DNA from 4 places in the Clostridium kluyveri DSM 555 genome. Region 2 is predicted to be linked to each of the others. Evidence: riboswitches for the same ligand, from Rfam matches in the RefSeq annotation. Region 2 holds a riboswitch; each other region holds the start of a gene.
What was found. Region 2 has a riboswitch for thiamine pyrophosphate ahead of thiS (sulfur carrier protein ThiS). Riboswitches for the same ligand answer to the same signal wherever they lie in the genome.
Positions count from the first base shown of each region.

Region 1 (5,003 bases), 1.2 Mb from region 2:
TAAAGAAAAAATTTCTCCTTTAAAAAAGAGAAATATTTAATAATTACTTAATGTACTTTTATATTTCAATTAAACTTGCATAATTTATTATCCCATTCGGATATTGCAACATAATCAAGAGAATTATCGTAGAAAAACCATTTAGATATAGCATGTTTTAACCTGAATGCCTCATTATGATATTGAAGCATATCATTGAATTTATCATCAGAATGCAGATAAGGATTATTTCTATCCAGCTCTATACTATATCTATATCTGAAAAAATTACTACCATCCTCATTCTCAAGAAACATTTCAGGATTAGTAGTTAAAAATAATACTTTCTTACCTGTAATATTTTCTTTTCCAAATCGCCTCTTTTCCCCCAGTTTTGGGACCAACTTGCTGTGTTTTTCATTTGAGAAATGATAAAGTATCATTCTTTTACACCTCGTTTCACTTATAATATTATCACTAATTAGTACATATGTGTAATAAAACTTACTAAAATGATATAAAAACACTACAAAAACAAAGTAAGCTATAAAAGATAACTTTACTTTGTTTTTTACTTTATACCCTCCTAACTATTTTTTATAAACTATCAGGAAGTGCATACTAAACTCCCCTCTTTGTTATCTTGTTTATTTTATGTAATAAATCCTTATCCAATGAGAGCATATTTTGAACTAAGCCTTCTTCTATGTCTAATATCTGGTACACTATAATATCATTGCCACTATCTAAGAAGGCTGTTAACATTATATTTTCATTTTCCAGCTCCTCATATTCTGCATAAATTATTTTTTTATTTGTAGAAGGCAGTACCTCGCTTAATTTTTTCTTTAATCGTTCCTTGGATTTAATATTTTTATTATACCCATCTACTGGTTCAAAATGACTTTCAGCACTCTTATGTCTTTTCATGTCCATAATTTCACTACAGTCATTACAGGGGTACTTGCCTCCGTCTATATCTTCAAATATACATTTTCTACATCTTGTCTTCATAATTTTACCCCCTCACTTTAAAGCATTACTAGGGTAAATTTTAACATAAAAATTGTAGAGTATACAGTGATTTTGACGAATTGGTGAGGTTTGCACGTTATGGTTTCACTTGGGTAACTATAAGTAAAAAAATAAAGCCTGCATTTTGGAGGGTACAGGCTTATTATCATACTTTATTTATAGATTCTTCTATGTACGACTTTTTCATTTAAGTAATATTGCTTTTACAAAATTTGTTATCTCCATAGCATTAGAAAGTATACTTACGGGATGGGTAAACATAGTAAAAGGTAATAGCCTAAAATCATTTTAATTATGATATAATTGCCATTAGTTAAGTCAACACAGTAAACTGCTTAATTCTCTATTAATAATTAACAAAAGGAATACAGATATTCTGGATGGTTTAAACTATTTAAATAAAATAGATGGGGTGGTAAAATGAATATAAAGTTAGTTCCTGGCCTTAATAACTCCGGAACAGATCATTGGCAGAGCACTTGGGAAAAAAGATATGGCTTTGGAAGAGTAAATCAAGAGGAATGAGATTATCTGGTATATAATGAATGGGAAAAAACCTTAATAGGAAAACCTTGAAAGAGATAATCAATGCGGTACAGTATTGATTGCTCCCAGTCTTGGTTGCTTACTCACCGTCAAAGCCATTCCTAAAATACGAAAATATTTGAATGCAGTCTTTTTGGTGGCTCCGCCAAATCCTGATGACAAACAATTTCCAAAGTTTTTAGCTTCTTTTGGGTCTTTACCTGAAGTTAATTTAGAAGTACCGGGAATGCTGATATACAGTGAAAATGATCCGTATTCTTCTTCTATGTTTTGTATACAGAAAGGTAAACAGTGGGGCTTTGAAACAATATCTGCTGGTAGAAAAGGTCATATAAACAGTGAATCCAATATAGATGATTGGAGTGAAGGCTTCAACTTATTTCAAAAGCTGTTAGAAGAGGTTGAATTAAATAATAGGGCTAGAATGGATAATTGAAATAGACATTAGCTTGTTGGGTGTAGTTCTTCTTCTTCCACAGCTCGGAACACTCTAAATTTATAGTATAATTAAAAAATATCAGCAGCTTGCTGTCAGTTTGACATTCGCCTTTGCTTGTGCTAAAATACTTTCCAAATCGAATAACGGACAGGGGAGCTTGTGAAACGGGCTGAGAGGAAGTTTATAACTTCGACCCTTACACCTGATGTGGATAATGCCACCGTAGGAAAGGTCTCTGTTGCTATTATCGCGCGGAGAACGCTCATCGGGCGTTTTCCGCTATTTTATTACCCGGCAAACTAAAAATTAAAGACTGAGGATTCAAATATTTTTGGAACAATGCTTGAAACTGTGCATCAAAAGGTTCCACTCGTACACTGTATCACAAACTACGTCACCGTCAACGACTGCGCAAACCTGCTGCTATCCTGCGGTGCATCCCCCATTATGGCCGACGATGAAGCGGAAGTGGAGCAGATTACGACGCTGTGCGCGGATCATCGACGCCGTGTATTGCTTAAGCGGCGAAGAGCTTAACAGAGGGACAAGCTATGAAATTCGATAGGGATGTGCTGCGCCTGCATGCGGTCGGTCGAAATTGTAATATTATGCTCCTTTGGGGTCAGGTCAGGTTCGGCAGAATCCCAAAGCTACACTAGCAACTGACTTAAATCCTTGGCAAATTTTGTTCTAGTTGTAGTATAGAAGGTTACTTTCATGACAAAATCTTCTACTTCTTTAATTGAAGAAACTGAAAAATAGCGAAAGAGCATGAATCACCAGCCACTCTAAATCATGCTTCACATTTTGGGTAATCTACTATAAATGATGGTGCTAATTCGTAATTAAAATTTTTTAAGGTGACTTCAATGATACATTTGATCGTTATTCCTAGTTTCTCTTTATTAATTTTTATGGTATATCCTTCTATGATACCTGAGTCTTCTAACTCGCTCTGCTATGAAAAAAAGGAACACCAAACACTCTAACTGTGTTTGGCGCCCCCTTATGCCTAGATACAGATAAGTTCTAATATTACAATCTCATCCTCAATCATCTATACCTTCATGGAAACTCGGGTGCGCTCCATCATATCCTCATCCGTCAGTGGATGGAGATTTTAGGTAGTCAGAACGAACTTGTTCCGCCATATCAAAGGCAGTCTTATCAATAGCTGTACAATGTTGTGCCAGTTTGCCGGTCAGAAGAAGTTTCCGATACATCTGTGATCTTTGTTCGTGTAGATAGTTTAGTCGCAACAAGCTGTGTTTCCCTAAATCCTTAAGTTTATCTTCTCCATCAATTTCAATGTTGGGATATAACAATCCATCAATTTCCGTATATCCAAATTAAACCTTTCCATGAAGCAAATCCTCCAACAAAGATTATTTACAATTCATCGGTAATCGTTTGGCTGTTGTGCTTAACAATTATTGATTTTCGTAAACATCCTTATTGAAAAACTGCTAATTAGGTGGAGAGTTTTTGTTTTCCTTGTAGATAGTCTAAAATCATATATCGACGCAAACTGTAGACAAAATAAAGTTTCAATACCATTCTTAGTTTGATTATCATTTCTACGGCTACCTTCTGGAAGCCTTTTTTACATTATTCTTACATTAATATTATTATACTATTCTGTGGCGTCTTTGCAATATAAATATCCTATCAGAATCAATGAAAATACAACGATAAGACTGTTTAAAGATAAATTCATAAAACCGTTAATTAAACCAAATGATAGAATTAGAGAGGAAAACCTGATCCAGTTACAAAGTTCTTAAGTTTATGCTGTTGTGATTAGCTTGTGGTTTTTAGTTTCAGTCACTAAAGTACCTTCAACTCGTTAAAACATAATCAAAATAAGCAGGGTACTTTCCCTGCTTATAGTATTATACCTAAAATAGATTTGGTAGCTAACCCACAAATACCTAAAATTGTCATTCCGATTCCAAGAATCATTCCTGTAAATAATTTAAACATTGTTATCACCTCAAAAATAGCTTTACCAAAAATACTATCTTTATACAAAAAATATTTGTAATAGAGATAGTATGAATAGCAAAATACTATGTTGTCTCCTTAATATAGTTTTAATATATTTTAATCTATAAAAGCTCTGGCAAATACCAGGGCTTTTATCTTTTCTAGGAGTAATTATACATTTGATCTTTTTCCATTAGTATAGAATAAATTAAGAACTTTTATTATTGGATAATAATTCAATCTTTTTGTCTACCAAAATAAATCCTATTCCTGATATTAAGCCTGCTAAAGCTCCTATTATAGTAGCTATTCCTATGTTACCGCGCACAACACAACCCACTATTATTCCAGCAATTCCCACAATGATAAGAATTATTCCTATGATTTTCATTTATTTCTCTCCTCCTTTCAATTATTACATATAAGTACTTCTACAATAATATGTATATTCCTGCTCAATATTCCAATTTTATATAAAAAAATAAAGCCCCGAAAAACCGGGGCAATAATTATTTCTATGATGTTGTAGTTATAACTACATCTGCAATATATTTTCCCTATATAAATGCAGAATCCAATATGTTAACAACACCCTTGATCTTCCTGTAACAGTCATGATGCATAAGTTTTCCTATATCAGAAAAGGAGAGGTATTCGCCTCTCCCTGGTTTATCTTTACTTAGTTTTTTATCCTGGTTAAGCCTTTCTTTCAATATTTCCCTTATCTTCATACCTCTCACCTATTTTTTTATTTATCCATTCTCTCTTTAACTATTTTACTATATTTATTTAACATTGAATCTAGCATTTGACTTGCAATAATTATTTCTGAATCTAATAAACTATCTTTCTGCGTGATTAGATTGTCAAGATTTCTTTTTAAAGACTCTATTTGTGATAGAATATTATCTATCTGAGACATACTAATTCACTCCTTTTTTAATTAGTATAAAGAATGAGTAAAATCCTATAAATATTAATCGACTGGAAATAAACCCATATTATTCAATTATGCACA
Region 1 covers NC_009706.1:2,953,610-2,958,612, forward strand. Annotated here, with positions in the region: gene CKL_RS14110 (hypothetical protein) at 66-422, opposite strand; gene CKL_RS14115 (hypothetical protein) at 601-993, opposite strand; gene CKL_RS21610 (alpha/beta hydrolase) at 1,435-1,539, shown strand; gene CKL_RS14120 (RBBP9/YdeN family alpha/beta hydrolase) at 1,616-1,996, shown strand; TPP riboswitch at 2,139-2,247, shown strand; partial or broken gene CKL_RS19960 (hydroxyethylthiazole kinase) at 2,339-2,491, shown strand; gene CKL_RS21615 (hypothetical protein) at 2,650-2,772, opposite strand; gene CKL_RS14125 (TnpV protein) at 3,097-3,324, opposite strand; gene CKL_RS14130 (hypothetical protein) at 4,194-4,376, opposite strand; gene CKL_RS20925 (hypothetical protein) at 4,543-4,716, opposite strand; gene CKL_RS14135 (aspartyl-phosphate phosphatase Spo0E family protein) at 4,734-4,907, opposite strand.
Region 1: linked by a shared signal. The riboswitch ahead of CKL_RS19960 (hydroxyethylthiazole kinase) and the one ahead of thiS (sulfur carrier protein ThiS) in region 2 are both predicted to bind thiamine pyrophosphate.

Region 2 (5,003 bases):
AGGTATGTTCTAGAATAATGGTTAAGGACAATGGCGAAGGAATACACAGGGAAGAAATTAAACATATATTTGAGAGATTTTATAAGGGAAGAACAAATAGAAGTGAAGAATCTATTGGAATTGGGCTGGCACTTTCAAAATCCATAATTGAAGGAAATCAGGGCATGATTAATGTAAAAAGTAAAATAGGTAAAGGAACTACCTTTGAGGTTGTTTTTTTAAATAGGTTCATTTGATTTATCCATATATCAAAAATTAAGAGGATTATATATAATAAATTATATCAATTATTGAAGAAAGGAATGTGTATGATTTCTGATTTTTTACTGGTAGGAGGAATTATTTGTGCCGCTATAGTTATAATGGTGGTTAAAGATAAAAAATCAAATAAATAACATTCTATATTAATAGCACACAGAATTTAAGATGCTAATATTTTTTAAATCTAAAAAAGTACTTTATCTGTCGTAGTAATTGTGTTATAATAAAATTACTACGACAGATAAAGTAAAATGAGGTGAATTCTTTGATAAGTAGTGATGTTATCCGGGGATATAATGATATAATCATTCTTTTTATGCTTTTAGAGGATGAATCTTATGGATATGAAATATCAAAAAATATCAGAAGGTTATCTGAGGATAAGTATATTATAAAAGAAACTACTCTTTATTCAACATTTAATCGACTTGAAAAAAATAAATATATAGAGTCTTTTTATAAGGATGAAACCTTTGGAAAAAGACGTACTTATTATAGAATTACTCCTCTTGGTCGAGTGTATTATAAAGAAAAGTGTCGGGAATGGGATTTGACAAAAGAAGTAATAAATAAATTTATCAAGGAGAGCTAACAAAATGGAAACTATAAAAAATTATTTGGACAATGTATTTGCCGCCCTTCCAAAAACAGATGAACTATTTAAACTAAAAAATGATTTATTGATTAATATGGAGGAAAAGTACAATGAGTTAAAAAGTGAGAAAAAATCAGAAAATGAAGCTATTGGTATTGTAATTTCAGAGTTTGGCAATATTGATGAATTAATCGGTGAACTTGGAGTTAATCTTCATGAAGATGAGATGAATTTTCCAACTATTACTGAGGAAGAAGTAAAGAATTATATGACTATGAAAAAACAAACAGGTATATTAGTGGGAATAGGTGTGTTTTTGTGTATTACAGGTACTGCTTTATTAATATTAATTACTACTCTTGTAGATGAAGGTATTATTGGCAGAGGATTTTCTGAAGATACAGGATATATGATTGGCCTTATTACATTATTTGTTATGATCGTACCTGCAGTGGCTCTATTTATTTATTCCGGTATGAAGTCTGAGAGATATAAATATTTGAAAAAAGGTTTTAATGTGCCCCTTTCTGTAAAATCCCTATTGCAGCAGAGATATAATGGTTTTACATCAACTTATATGGTATCTTTAATACTAGGTGTGTGTCTTTGTGTTTTATCTCCAGTTTCAATTTTTGCAGCATCTGTTTTTGGCGATACTGCGTCTATCTATGGAGTAATTGTCTTACTTATTATAATAGCAATTGCTGTTTTTATATTTATATATTATGGAAGTATTAAAGAAAGTTTTACATTTCTTTTAAGGATTGATAATTTTTCAAAAGAAAATGTAGAAAATAATAAAGTTATTGGTGCAGTTGCTGCTATACTATGGCCTTTGGCGGTGTGTATTTTTTTAGTTAGTGGGCTTGTTTTTAATAAATGGTATATTAATTGGATTATATTCCCTATAACTGGTATTTTATTTGGGATGTTCAGCTCAGTTTACAGTATTATCAAAAAACGAAAAGATTAATATTTCATTTTCTTTTATGGTGATACAATTAATATGTAAACTTTCTCATTAATATAAGTGATTGTATTTACGAGGAAAAAGATAAATATAGTTGCGATGGCTAATAATAAATATTCATGGATAAATAAGGTGCAGTTATAGTATAGATTTTAATTTGAGAAATTTTGAGAGGACTGAATAGATTTTTCGTCCACCTCCAATAGTGTAAAAAAACTGGGGGTTCGATGAACTTAAAAAATAAGATTTAATAAGGGTTTGTGATTTTTATTAACACTTCATTAACATGTTGATATTTTCATAAACCCTGTTATAATAATATATAAATGGGATTTTAGACTACCTATAAGGAATTGAAACCTATAGGCTCATTAGTAAGTGACTCAATGATTTTGGTTCTATGCATATAATAAGTTTAATGATAAATTCTCAGCTGTTTGAAACTAGGTAGTATCATCATATGCAGCTTATATTTCCCAAGGTAAGTACTTTACCATATTTAGCTTCGTTGTCATATTTGGAACTTCTTAATCCTGTACTCCATATTTTTTAAATTCCCAATAATTTTGTTTTGCCATTATAATATCTTCTTAAAAAATAAAATTTGTATTGGAATTTACATGATACATCTGTAAACAAATTATTCATAAACTTGATTTCAAATCCATATTGTGATAAATTGGTATTATAAAAAATTAAAATTTAATATCTTTAAGGGGAGTCTGTATTAACAGTCTGAGAATGGGATGTTATCCCTTACCCTCATAACCTGATTTGGGTAATGCCAACGTAGGGAAATACGGTTTGTTATCACAAATTCCTTATGAATTTGTGATTTTTGAATTATTTTTGTTAACATTGTAGTATTTGTTTTTTCAGAAGGCTATAATGCAGATTATAATTTAACAAATTTAAATTTGAAAGTTATGAGGGAGCAATAATGCTTCCTTTTTTGTTTAAGCACTTTCGTAAATAGCATATCGTTGGTATTTCTCAATTAATTTTAGAAAGGAGGAGAAAAATGATACTTCTTGTAAATGGAAAAGAATTAGAAGTAGAGGACAATATTAGTGTCATAGAGTTGCTAAATAGTCTGGAAATTAATTTGGATATCGTTGTAGTTGAAATTGATTTTGAAATAATTCCCAAAGACAAGTATTTATCAACAAAGCTTTCTACTAATTCAAAAGTTGAAATAATACGTTTTGTTGGAGGTGGCTAAAATGATTATTTATGTAAACGAAAGGAAAGCTAATATAAAGGAAAATACGACAGTCTACGAATTAAAAAAATTAATGAAAAATGATGCAGATATAATTGTATACAATGGTTTTATCATTAAAAAAGATTATACTTTAAAAGAAAAAGATAGAGTAGTATTTATAAAAAGAGGTGAAATACCAAAAGAAGACGAAATGGAAGCAATGCTTATGGCAAGGCATACACCTTGTGTACACCAGAAAATAAAAAGATATACCGTTGGAATTGCAGGACTTGGAGGATTAGGTTCAAATGCAGCTTTATCTTTGGCAAGGGTAGGAATAGGCAAATTACTTTTAGTTGATTTTGATGTAGTAGAGCCAAGCAATTTAAATAGACAGCAGTACTATATAAAACATTTAGGTATGAAAAAAACTGATGCATTGGAACAAATTATAAAAGATTGTAACCCATATGTGAAAATTGAAAAGGCAAATATATATTTAGATGAGAGCAATATTGTAGAAGTTTTCAAAGATGTAGATATAATAGTTGAAGCTTTTGACAATCCTAAGTGCAAAGCAATGCTTGCAAATATTTCACTGAGTAAACTAAAAGATAAAAAAATTATTGTGGCATCAGGAATGGCAGGATATTTTTCAAGCAATAAAATAAAAACTAAAAAAATAAAAGATAATTTTTATCTGGTTGGTGATGGTGAAAATGAGGCTAAACCTGGATGTGGACTAATGGCCCCAAGAGTTGCTATAGCTGCAAATCATCAGGCAAATGCAGTATTGAGAATTATTTTAGGAGAAGAGTAAATTAATAAAGATAAGTTTTAATTATCTATAATAGATTGTGTTGGAGGAAATAAATATGGACAATTTAATAATTGGTGGAACAGAAGTGAAAAGTAGACTTTTTATTGGAACAGGTAAATATTCATCAAATAGTATTATACCTAGAATATTGAAAAAATCTAAATCTCAGGTCATTACTATTGCATTAAGAAGAGTTGACATCACTTCAAAAGAAGAAAATATGTTAAATTACATTAATAAAGATTGTATATTACTGCCTAATACATCAGGAGCACGAAATGCAGAAGAAGCCATAAGGTTGGCCAGAATTGCAAGGGCTGCTGGATGTGGAAATTGGATCAAAATAGAAGTTATCTCAGATAATAAATATCTATTACCTGATAACTATGAAACTATTAAAGCTACAGAAGTATTAGCAAAAGAAGGATTTATCGTGTTACCCTATATGAATCCTGACCTAATGGATACTAAAAGATTAGTTAATGCCGGTGCAGCAGCAGTAATGCCTCTAGGTGCACCTATTGGAACTAATAGAGGAATTGCTACAAAAGAAATGATAAGAATTATAATAGATGAAATTGCAACTCCTATAGTTGTTGACGCAGGTATAGGGAAACCATCACAGGCAGCAGAAGCAATGGAAATGGGTGCTGATGCAGTACTTGTTAATACAGCTATAGCTAGTGCAGGAAATCCGGTACTTATGGCAGAAGCTTTTGGACTTGCCGTGGAAAGTGGAAGAAAAGCATTCTTAGCTAAATTAGGGCAAGAAAAGTTAATGGCAGAAGCTTCATCTCCTCTTACAGGATTCTTGAGATAGGATGTGATTTAATGAGTTTTTATGAAGTTATTGAGAATTATAGAAATTTTGACTTTGATAATTGTTTTAAAAAAGTAACAGATAATCAAATTAAAACTGTGCTTGGAAAAGATAGAATAGATGAATATGATTTTTTAACATTACTTTCTCCCAAAGCTGAAAATTTTCTAGAAGAGATGGCTCAAAAAGCAAGGGATATTTCATTAAGAAATTTTGGACGAAGTATAGTATTATATACGCCAATGTATCTAGCAAATTATTGTAAAAACAGATGTGTTTACTGCGGATATAATGTTGAAAATAAAATAAAAAGAAAAAAGTTGACTCTTGAAG
Region 2 covers NC_009706.1:1,719,424-1,724,426, reverse strand. Annotated here, with positions in the region: gene CKL_RS08070 (sensor histidine kinase) at 1-236, shown strand, start outside; gene CKL_RS08065 (PadR family transcriptional regulator) at 518-853, shown strand; gene CKL_RS08060 (permease prefix domain 1-containing protein) at 858-1,829, shown strand; TPP riboswitch at 2,531-2,639, shown strand; gene thiS (sulfur carrier protein ThiS) at 2,848-3,048, shown strand; gene thiF (sulfur carrier protein ThiS adenylyltransferase ThiF) at 3,050-3,850, shown strand; gene CKL_RS08045 (thiazole synthase) at 3,906-4,670, shown strand; gene thiH (2-iminoacetate synthase ThiH) at 4,682-5,003, shown strand, end outside.

Region 3 (5,003 bases), 160 kb from region 2:
GCCCTTATACTGTACTGGGAGAGAATAATATTATATGTTCTGATGCCACCATAAAGAGAAGTGTACTTTTTAATAATTGCTATATAGGAGACAAAGCCCAAATAAGAGGGGCGGTACTTTGCAAGAAAGTTCAAGTTAAATCAAAGTGTTCTGTATTTGAAGAAGCTGCCCTTGGAAATGATACTATTATAAAGGATAAGGCCATAATAAAGCCTGGAGTTAAAATATGGCCAAATAAAATAATAGAAAGCGGTACCCTGGTAAATTCCAATATAATATGGAAGGAAAAAGCCTCAAAATCTATTTTTGGGAGAAATGGTATTAGTGGAGAGATAAATGTAGATATAACTCCAGAGTGTGTGTCAAAACTTGGTTCTGCATATGGTTCTGTTTTAAAGGCGGACTCCAGGGTTGCCATAGCCTGCAGTGATAATGGAGCGGCACAGATGTTTAAATATTCCCTGGCCACAGGGCTTTTGTCTATGGGTTTGGAGGTTATGGACTTGAAAAAGATGCCCATGGCCTTTATAAGACAGTCAATTCTTTTTTTTGGAGCTCAGGCAGGAATTTATGTATGTGTAAATAGGAATGCCCCGGAAAAGGTTACTATAATATTTATGGATAAAAATGGACTCAATATAGATAGGGGCATGGAGAGAAAGATAGAAAGCAGCTTCACAAGAGAGGACTTTAGAAGAGTTAAACCAGATAAGTTCAAGCATATGGAACATATATACAATTGCCTAGAATATTATAAAAGACAGCTTGTAAATGGATTTTCTCTTGAAAATATAAAAAATCAGAAGTATAGGGCGGTTCTAAGTATTGAAGATCCTATGGTGCTTGAAGTAATTACTGGAGTTTTAAAGGAACTTAAAGTTGAGGTAAAACTTTATGATAAGTTTGGAGATACGGAAGGATTGGCCCAAAAAGTTATAGAGGATAGTGCGAATCTGGGAATTGAGATAGATGAGGAATGTGAAAGACCGGTTATTATAGATGAAAAAGGAAGTATAATAAAAGATAATCTTTATGATGCTCTAAATGCGCTGGTTATGCTTAAAACCCATGACATAAGAACTTTAGTAGTTCCAGTTACGGCCTCTTCCACCATGGAAAAGCTGGCTAAAATATGCGGGTGCAAATTTATAAGAACCAAAACTGCCCATAAAGTTATATTGGAAACCTACTTGAAAAATACAACGGGTATAAATAAAAGAGATATGGTAAGTGCATATCTTATGACATTGGATGCAGTAAGTGTGTGTTCCATGATTATTAATTTTATGGCAAACTGCAACAGAACCCTTTCACAGATAACATCTATTATACCCAAATATTATACTATGAAAAAGGAAATAAAGTGTCCCTGGAATATGAAAGGGAGACTGATGAGAAATCTGATAGAAGAGAATACTTCAAAATCCGTAGATCTAATTGAAGGGGTAAAACTTAATTTTGAAGATGGATGGACACTGGTAATGCCAGATGCAGAAGAGCCTTTATGTAAGATATATACAGAGTGCAGCGATTATAAAAAACTCAATAAACTTACAGAGGATATTCTAACCCAAATTACTACGATAACCAGTGAATGTTGAAGTAGAGAATTCTAAGGTGAGATTTTCTAAGGTACAGATGAGAAAAGTATTCTTTTATAAGTAAACTCCATCTGAACCTTAGGATCACTTCATAGGGGGATTCATAATATGAATATAAATGAAAAATACATAGAAGCAGAAGAAAAATATTTAAAGTTAAGAGAAATTTTAAAAAGGTGTAGAGAGGAAAATAAAAGAACTTTTGCAGATTTGTCAAGTATTTCTGGTCTTGAGGAGGAGGAATTAAAAAATATAGAAAAAGGTATAGATAAAGATATAATTCATTTTTTGATATATGCAAAAGTACTGGGGATTAATATAAATTTAAGTTATAAGGAAAATTATAAACTTCGCTAAAATGTTTGGCGAAGTTTATTTAGTTAATACTTAGTTATTTTTATTAACTAACTTTAAATTCGTGTAAATAGGCTGACATACAGGAACAAAAGAAAATGATTGAAACTATTTATTACTTGATTAGTAATAAATATTATGGTACATTATAGAATAAGAAAGCTGAATATTATGTGCAGGGGGGCTGGTGTTTCCGGCTGAGATTAAGAAGTTAATTCTTTGACCCTAAACCTGATCTGGGTAATGCCAGCGTAGGAAGTTGTTTGTGTAGGTATTTAAGTAATTAAAGCATAATTCTACGGAATTATGCTTTTTATTATGTTTTTTATCCGAACGGTGCCAGTTCTAATACCTCTTAACATAATCGGTCAGTGTATAGAGAACCAACAATAAAAGGAGGATAAAGTATGAATTTTACTACTCAAATGGATGCTGCTAAAAAAGGAATTATAACAAAAGAGATGAAAGTAGTATCTCAAAAAGAAGGTGTGGATGTAGAAATTTTAAGGGAGCTTGTAGCTGAAGGTAAAATAGTAATACCTGCAAATAAAAACCATAAGTCCTTAGATGCCCAGGGTGTTGGACAGGGATTAAAGACTAAAATAAATGTCAATTTAGGCATATCAAAAGATTGTGCTAACATAGATATGGAGCTTGAGAAAGTTAAAACTGCAATTGAAATGAAAGCAGAAGCTATAATGGATTTAAGTTCCTATGGTAAAACTGAAGAGTTTAGAAAAAGAATTGTAGAAATGTGTTCTGTTATGATAGGTACTGTACCTATATACGATGCAGTAGGATTTTATGATAAGGAATTGAGTGATATATCACCGGAGGAGTTCCTAGCTGTGGTAGAAAAACATGCCCAGGATGGGGTGGATTTTATGACTATACATGCGGGAATCAACAGGGAAACTGCAAAAGTATTTAAGAGAAATAAAAGACTTACCAATATAGTATCAAGAGGGGGCTCTCTTTTATATGCATGGATGGAACTAAACAATAAAGAAAATCCATTTTATGAATACTACGATAAAGTTTTAGATATATGTGCAAGGTATGATGTTACTATAAGTCTTGGAGATGCCTGTCGTCCAGGAAGTATTAATGATTCTACAGATGCAAGTCAGATAAAGGAACTTATAACTCTCGGAGAGCTTACCAAAAGAGCCTGGGAAAAGAATGTACAGGTTATAGTTGAAGGACCGGGGCATATGTCCTTAAATGAAATAGCTGCTAATATGCAGCTGGAAAAAAAGCTGTGTCATGGGGCGCCTTTTTATGTACTTGGACCTTTGGTTACAGATATTGCACCAGGATATGATCACATAACAAGTGCCATTGGGGGAGCAATAGCAGCTGCAAATGGTGCAGATTTTCTATGCTATGTTACTCCAGCAGAACATTTAAGGCTTCCAAATCTAGAAGATATGAAAGAGGGAATCATAGCTTCTAAGATAGCGGCACATGCGGCAGATGTAAGTAATAATATAAAAGGTGCCAAGGAATGGGATTATAAAATGAGTGAGGCAAGAAAAGAGCTTAATTGGGAAAAAATGTTTGACTTAGCAATTGATCCAGAAAAAGCAAGGAGATATAGAAGAGAATCTACTCCAGAACATGAGGATACCTGCACCATGTGTGGAAAAATGTGTGCTGTTAGAAATATGAACAAAGTAATGGAAGGAAAAAATATAAATATTTTAAGAGAAGAAGATTAGAGTGTATTTTAAAATGTTAAGAGCATCTCAACGGCTTGCCCCTAAGACCCTAAGAATCACTTGATATAAATATGTTAAAATATTATGTTAAAAAGTATAGAATCTATAGTAATATAAATATAGTATTTATATTTTGGAGGTATTTAATTGAGTGAATGGTATAAGGGAGCTATAAAACATGATTCAATATGGTAATCACAATGAAATGGATACAATAAAGGAGACTATAGATAATGAGAGGGTAATTGCAAAGTATCAGCCTATTGTGTCATTGGTAAAGAAAAAAATAGTAGCATTTGAAGGATTGACGAGAGGAGTAAATATTTTAAATTCAGAGATTATACCCCCTCTTGAAATGTTTGAATATGCGAGAAAGCATGATATGACAATTGCACTTGATAGGTTGTGCAGAGAAAAATGTATTGAGGGCTTTAAAAGTATACATAGAATGAATAATAAGTGGAATCTTTTTATAAATGTAGATGCTTCAGTTATAGAAAAATTAGAAGGGTCAAATTATTTTCTTAATCAAATATTGAAAGGAAAAATTTCACCTAAAAACATTGTAATTGAGATTAACGAGGCCCGTACAGGGAACTTAAATGTATTAGAAAGATTTACTAATACCTATAGAAAAAAGGGATTTTTGATTGCTTTGGATGATGTGGGAGCAGGTTTTTCAAATCTTGACAGGATTTCAATTATAAAACCTGACATTATAAAGCTAGATGCACTGCTGGTTAGAAACATTCAGGACAGTTATCACAAGCAGGAAATATTTAAATGTATTACAGGCCTTGCCAATAGAATAGGTGCAATAGTTGTGGCAGAGGGGGTGGAAACCCAAATTGAACTTAATTATGTAGTTGAATTTGGTGCCCATTTGGTTCAGGGATATTTTTTTTCAAAGCCTGAATTTATAAATAATAATATGATTAAAAAGGTTAATGATAAGATTGAAAATGCAGTAAATAGTTATAAAGAGCATATGATTTTAAAGGCCAGAAGAGACAGGCTCTATAGGTATAAAATTGACAAGTTTTTAAGTAAGTTTGTTAAAGAACTTAGAGTAAATCCTGTGAATAACTTTGATAATTTAATTTTAGAGTTTATAGACAAATATAAAAATCTAGATATTGAGTGTGCTTATATTCTTGATGAGACTGGAATTCAAATTACCGATACCATTTTTTCCAAAGAAAAAAGTGGTATCCACCCTGATGGTATTGTATTTTCTCCTGCAGTAAAGGGAGAAGATAATTCCCTAAAGAGATACTATTATGAGCTTATGAATTCTAAAATTGACAATTATTTTTCAGAACCCTAT
Region 3 covers NC_009706.1:1,877,931-1,882,933, reverse strand. Annotated here, with positions in the region: gene CKL_RS08735 (mannose-1-phosphate guanyltransferase) at 1-1,601, shown strand, start outside; gene CKL_RS08730 (hypothetical protein) at 1,710-1,958, shown strand; TPP riboswitch at 2,123-2,230, shown strand; gene thiC (phosphomethylpyrimidine synthase ThiC) at 2,363-3,676, shown strand; gene CKL_RS08720 (EAL domain-containing protein) at 3,855-5,003, shown strand, end outside.
Region 3: linked by a shared signal. The riboswitch ahead of thiC (phosphomethylpyrimidine synthase ThiC) and the one ahead of thiS (sulfur carrier protein ThiS) in region 2 are both predicted to bind thiamine pyrophosphate.

Region 4 (5,003 bases), 360 kb from region 2:
GAAATGTGATAAATATAGTAATGGTTATAGCAATACTTTCTACAATGCTGGCGGCTATGTTTGGTATAGGAAGGATGATTCGCTCTCTTGCAGATGAAGCTTATGCTCCCAGATGGCTAAAGGATAACACAAATATTCCCTACAAAGGTATGGCGTTTTCTGGTGCAGCTATGTTTTTAGGATTGATGCTGGGGCTTTTATTTCCAAGGGTGTATTTATTTTTAGTGAGCTGTGGAGGATTTTCTCTGCTTTTTACATATGTAATGATTGTAGCTTCACAAATTCGGATGCGTAAAAATCATGTGTATGTTATAGAAAAAAAACAGTACAGCTATATTTCATGGATTACTGTTATAAGTCTTATTGTTATCATTTTAAGCATGCCTTTTATTCCTGGCCAGGCATCAGGTCTCATAGCAGGCATTATAATTATTGCCTTTTATTCAGCAGCATACACAATTATGAAATACTACATAAAAATTAAAAAACACGGTGAATTGAAGGATAAATTTAATGCAAAAGAACGTAAAACTGGTTTTCTTATGGAACTTTCTAAAGAATTCATTGAGAGAAGAAAAGTTTTTAAAAGGGATAAGAAAAAATATGATAAATGAAGTATTAAAAATATGTTCTTAATATTACACCCTATATTAAAGTTGAACATAATCTATAAGGATAAGTTAATTATTACAAATTGACAGATTCACACCACAGAGGAGGAAAATCAATATGAATTTTCTAAAAAACACGAAGGTGAAAGTAAAGTTAATTTTATCCTTTGCCATTGTTGCTATATTGATTACAGTAGTTGGAGTTATAGGAATGATGTCGTTGAAAACCATAAGTTCAAATTCTGATGATATGTATAATAACAAATTGAAGAGAATCTATATGTTAACAAATATGAAACAAAATTTCACTGAAATTAAAAGTGATATTTTTCAACTCATCTATGAAAAGGATTCTTCTAAAAGGAGTGAACTGGAGAAGAATATAAAAAGTGATATGGCGTTAAATGAGAAAAATATGCTTGACTATGAAAAGTTTGTTATGAATAATGTTGAAAAGCAAATATGGCCAACCTATAGAAGCCAGTTTAATGAATATAAAAATATAATAAATAATATTATTAATTTTATTAATAATGAAAATTTTGATGAAGCAATTAAAGAGTATAATAAGATACTAACTCTTAGAGAAATAATGGTGGGAAATGTTGATAAATTAATGAATAAACAGGTGAAAAGTGCGGAAGAAGCAAATTTAAAAAATAATTCCTTATATTTAGAAAACAATAAAATTATGCTCGTATTTATGATTGGAGGATTACTGCTTGCAGTGGTGCTTGGACTTATTATTTCAAAGGATATAAACATTCCTTTGATGAAAATAAAATCCTTTGCAGAAAAACTTGCTTTGTACGATTTTTCTGCTCCCATTGTTATTACGAGAAGTGATGAATTCGGTAAAACAGGAGTAGCTTTAAATACTGCTCTTTTAAATGTAGATAGTCTTATCAAGGATATTATGGCAAATTCTCAGGAAATTAGTGCATCTAGTGAAGAACTTTTTGCAACCGTAGAAGAATTGTCTATAAAAATTGAAAAAATAGATAATTCATTAAATAATATAATTGTTGGAATTCAGGACACAAGTTCCTCCTCAGAGGAAATAACATCTTCTGTAGAAGAAGTTAACTCAGGTATCAATGAACTATCTGAAAAAGCAGAGAAGGGAAGTAATAATGCAAATGAATCTAAAAAAAGGGCAGCTTTGGTTCAGCAAAAAGGGAAACAAGCCATCAAAGAATCTAAAGATTTATATTTCAAGAAGAAAAATAATATGCTGCAGGCAATTAAAGAAGGAACTGTAGTTGACAATATAAAAGTTATGGCAGACACTATTTCGGATATAGCAGAGCAAACAAATTTATTGGCATTAAATGCTGCCATAGAAGCAGCCAGAGCAGGTAAACAGGGCCGAGGATTTGCTGTAGTGGCAGAAGAGGTGAAAAAGCTTGCAGAACAATCCTCTAAATCTGTAACAAATATAAAGGATACTGTTATAAAGGCTGAAAATGCATTTAAAAATTTATCCGAAAATGGCAATGAAGTATTAAGATTTATAAACGAAAACATTCATGGCAGATTAGAAGAGTTTGGAATCATGGGAGATCAATACCAAAATGATTCAAGTTTTTTAAGCACCATGTCATTGGATATAGCAGCTATGTCTGAAGAGATTACCGCAGCAGTGAATCAAGTGAATCAAGCAATGCAGAATATGTCACAAATTGCCGAGCAATCTAGTGAAAATGCAGAAACTATAAAATCCAGGTTAGATGAGACAACTGAAGAAATAAGACAGGTAGCTGTAGTTGCACAAAATCAGGCAGAACTTTCTCAAAGTCTCAATGAAATGGTGCAGAAATTTAAAATTTAATTTCAAGGCTAATGGCCTTAGAGCTATTAGCCTTGTTAGCTCAATTAGATATCATTTTTTTATTTATAATTGTTTCTAAATGTTTTACGGGAAGTACTATCATTATTGCAATACATATTGCACCTTCAACAGCTATGAATATGCCATTTAAGGTGAGAGAATAAATTGCAGGAGACATTCCTTTGGGTGCAAAGCTTCCGAAAAAGATTACTCCAGATATAAAGTGACATATAAATCTTCCCAAAATAGCTAGAAATGTACCTACAATTTTTCTGTTCCTAAAATATCCTGCTATACCTAAGGCCATAAATGGCAGAGGGTAGTCAAATATAACTTGTATAGGATGAAGTATGTATGGATCTAGTATTAAGGTTATAATTCCATATAAAAATCCAGTAATAAAACCAACTTCCGGGCCATAAAGCAAAGCCATAAGAAGTATAGGTACCATGCTTCCCAAGGTTACACTTCCACCTTGAGGAAGATGATATATTCTAAATATTTTAAGTATGGTAGCCAGTGCCAGTGCTATACCTATTTGAGTGACAAGCTGCGTAGTAAATTTAACATTTTTAACTTTCGCCCAGAACAGGATAAAGATAATAACGGCGATTAGTGCAAAAATAGAAGTTGGGTGAGATAAAATCTCTGTAAAATTTTTTATTAAAGACATTAAAAACCTCCTTTACTCAGCTAAGGTGCTAAAAGAGCCGCATTCCATGGGAATACGACTCATTATTTTTCTAAAAATCCGCTTCCCTACGCTGGTGTTATCCAGATCAGGTAGAAGGGTTAACAACTGGTGTTTCTCAGCCACAAGGCACCCCTAGCATTAAGTATTTAATTATTATATAATCATTATAATATATAATATGTCATATTTCAATTATATGAATAGGACAATGTAATAATTATAGTTTGAAGTAAATTTTGGAGGTGGCCTTATGGATAAAAATATTTTCTGGGTAAATGACAAAAAAATAAAAAGAACTATTGAGGCATTGAAAAAGAACAACATGAATGGGTTTTATGTGAAAGATAGACAGGAATTTTTCAGTAAAATAGAGCAGTTGGTGAAAAAAGATTCTGTGGTGAGTTGTGGAGGGTCTGCTACCTTAGAGCAAACCGGTATACTGGAATATCTAAGAGGTGGCAGGTATAAGTTTTTAGACAGGGCAGCAGAGGGTGTAACTCCAGAGCAAAAAAAGCAGATACACAGAGAAACTTTTTTTGCAGACGCATTTTTTACTAGTGTTAATGCCTTAACTGAAGAAGGAGAACTGTTTAACGTAGATGGTACAGGCAATAGAGTAGCAGCTATGCTCTTTGGGCCTGATAAGGTTATTGTAGTCTGTGGAGTAAATAAAATTGTAAAAAATCTAGAAGAAGCCATAGAGAGAAATAAGAGAGTGTCTGCTCCTGCCAATGCCAGGAGACTCAACTGCAATACCCCCTGTACTACTACAGGCCGTTGTATGGATTGCAGCAGCAAAAGTAGAATATGTAACGAGTATACTTTAATAAGGAACCAACTTGATGATTCGAGGATTTACGTATTTATATTTAATGAAGATTTAGGATATTAAATTTATCTGAAATATACAATTAGCTTAATGTTCCCAGCGTCTTAAACCATCGAAAATACCGCAGTGTTCATATATATTTGAATACTGCGGTATTTCTGGTTATGACAGTAAATCAAGTGATTTAGTCGGATAAATATTTCAATAATTTTAGGGAATTATAAATATAAATTCGATTTTAAAAGGTGATAGTTATGAATAAATTCAAGGTTTTCTTGCATATTGCTGTAGTTATAATATTTATTTTGTGTTTTTTAGGCACAAGTGGAATGCTTGTAGAAAACATGGAAATACCAGTGGGAGTGGGAGCTGATATAGAAAAGAGTTCTAATAATATATCTTATAGTATACCTCTTTTAGTATATTCTTTTGAAAATGTAAATCAAGTAATGAGTACTACTATTATTGGAAGTAATGGCAATTTAGGACAGACAATTCAAAATAGACAATTAAAAGAGGGAAAAAAATCAACTTTAGGGCTTAATAGAGTATTTTTATTTAGTGAAGAAACTGCAATGTTCGGGATAAAAAATTTTTTAGATATATGGGTAAAGAATCAAGCTACAAATGACAGGGCGTTATGCGCAGTATGTAAAGGAAAAGCTGAAGACATATTCAAATATAAAACTAAAGAGTACTCTAATGCTGCGGAATATATTGAGGGAATGATAAAAAATCTGCGTGAATACAACTTTTTTTCTATGCAGTATACTGCTATGGATTTAATAGTTAGAGTGGATGCAGAGGGAAGAAATGTATTATTACCTTATATAGAGTTAAAGGATAATAGCATAGAAACTACGGGTCTTGCCATATTCAGAGGAGATGTTATGGTGGGAAAAGCGGATATGAATGAAACAAGGATAATTAATATTTTAAAGGAAAGCAGAGTTAGGGGAATATTAACATTACAAAAGGATTCAAAACATTATATAAATTGTTATGCATATTCAAAAAGAAAAGTTAAATGTTATGAAG
Region 4 covers NC_009706.1:2,075,811-2,080,813, reverse strand. Annotated here, with positions in the region: gene CKL_RS10015 (amino acid permease) at 1-614, shown strand, start outside; gene CKL_RS10010 (methyl-accepting chemotaxis protein) at 730-2,442, shown strand; gene thiT (energy-coupled thiamine transporter ThiT) at 2,483-3,115, opposite strand; TPP riboswitch at 3,182-3,280, opposite strand; gene CKL_RS10000 (lactate utilization protein) at 3,387-4,028, shown strand; gene CKL_RS09995 (Ger(x)C family spore germination protein) at 4,220-5,003, shown strand, end outside.
Region 4: linked by a shared signal. The riboswitch ahead of thiT (energy-coupled thiamine transporter ThiT) and the one ahead of thiS (sulfur carrier protein ThiS) in region 2 are both predicted to bind thiamine pyrophosphate.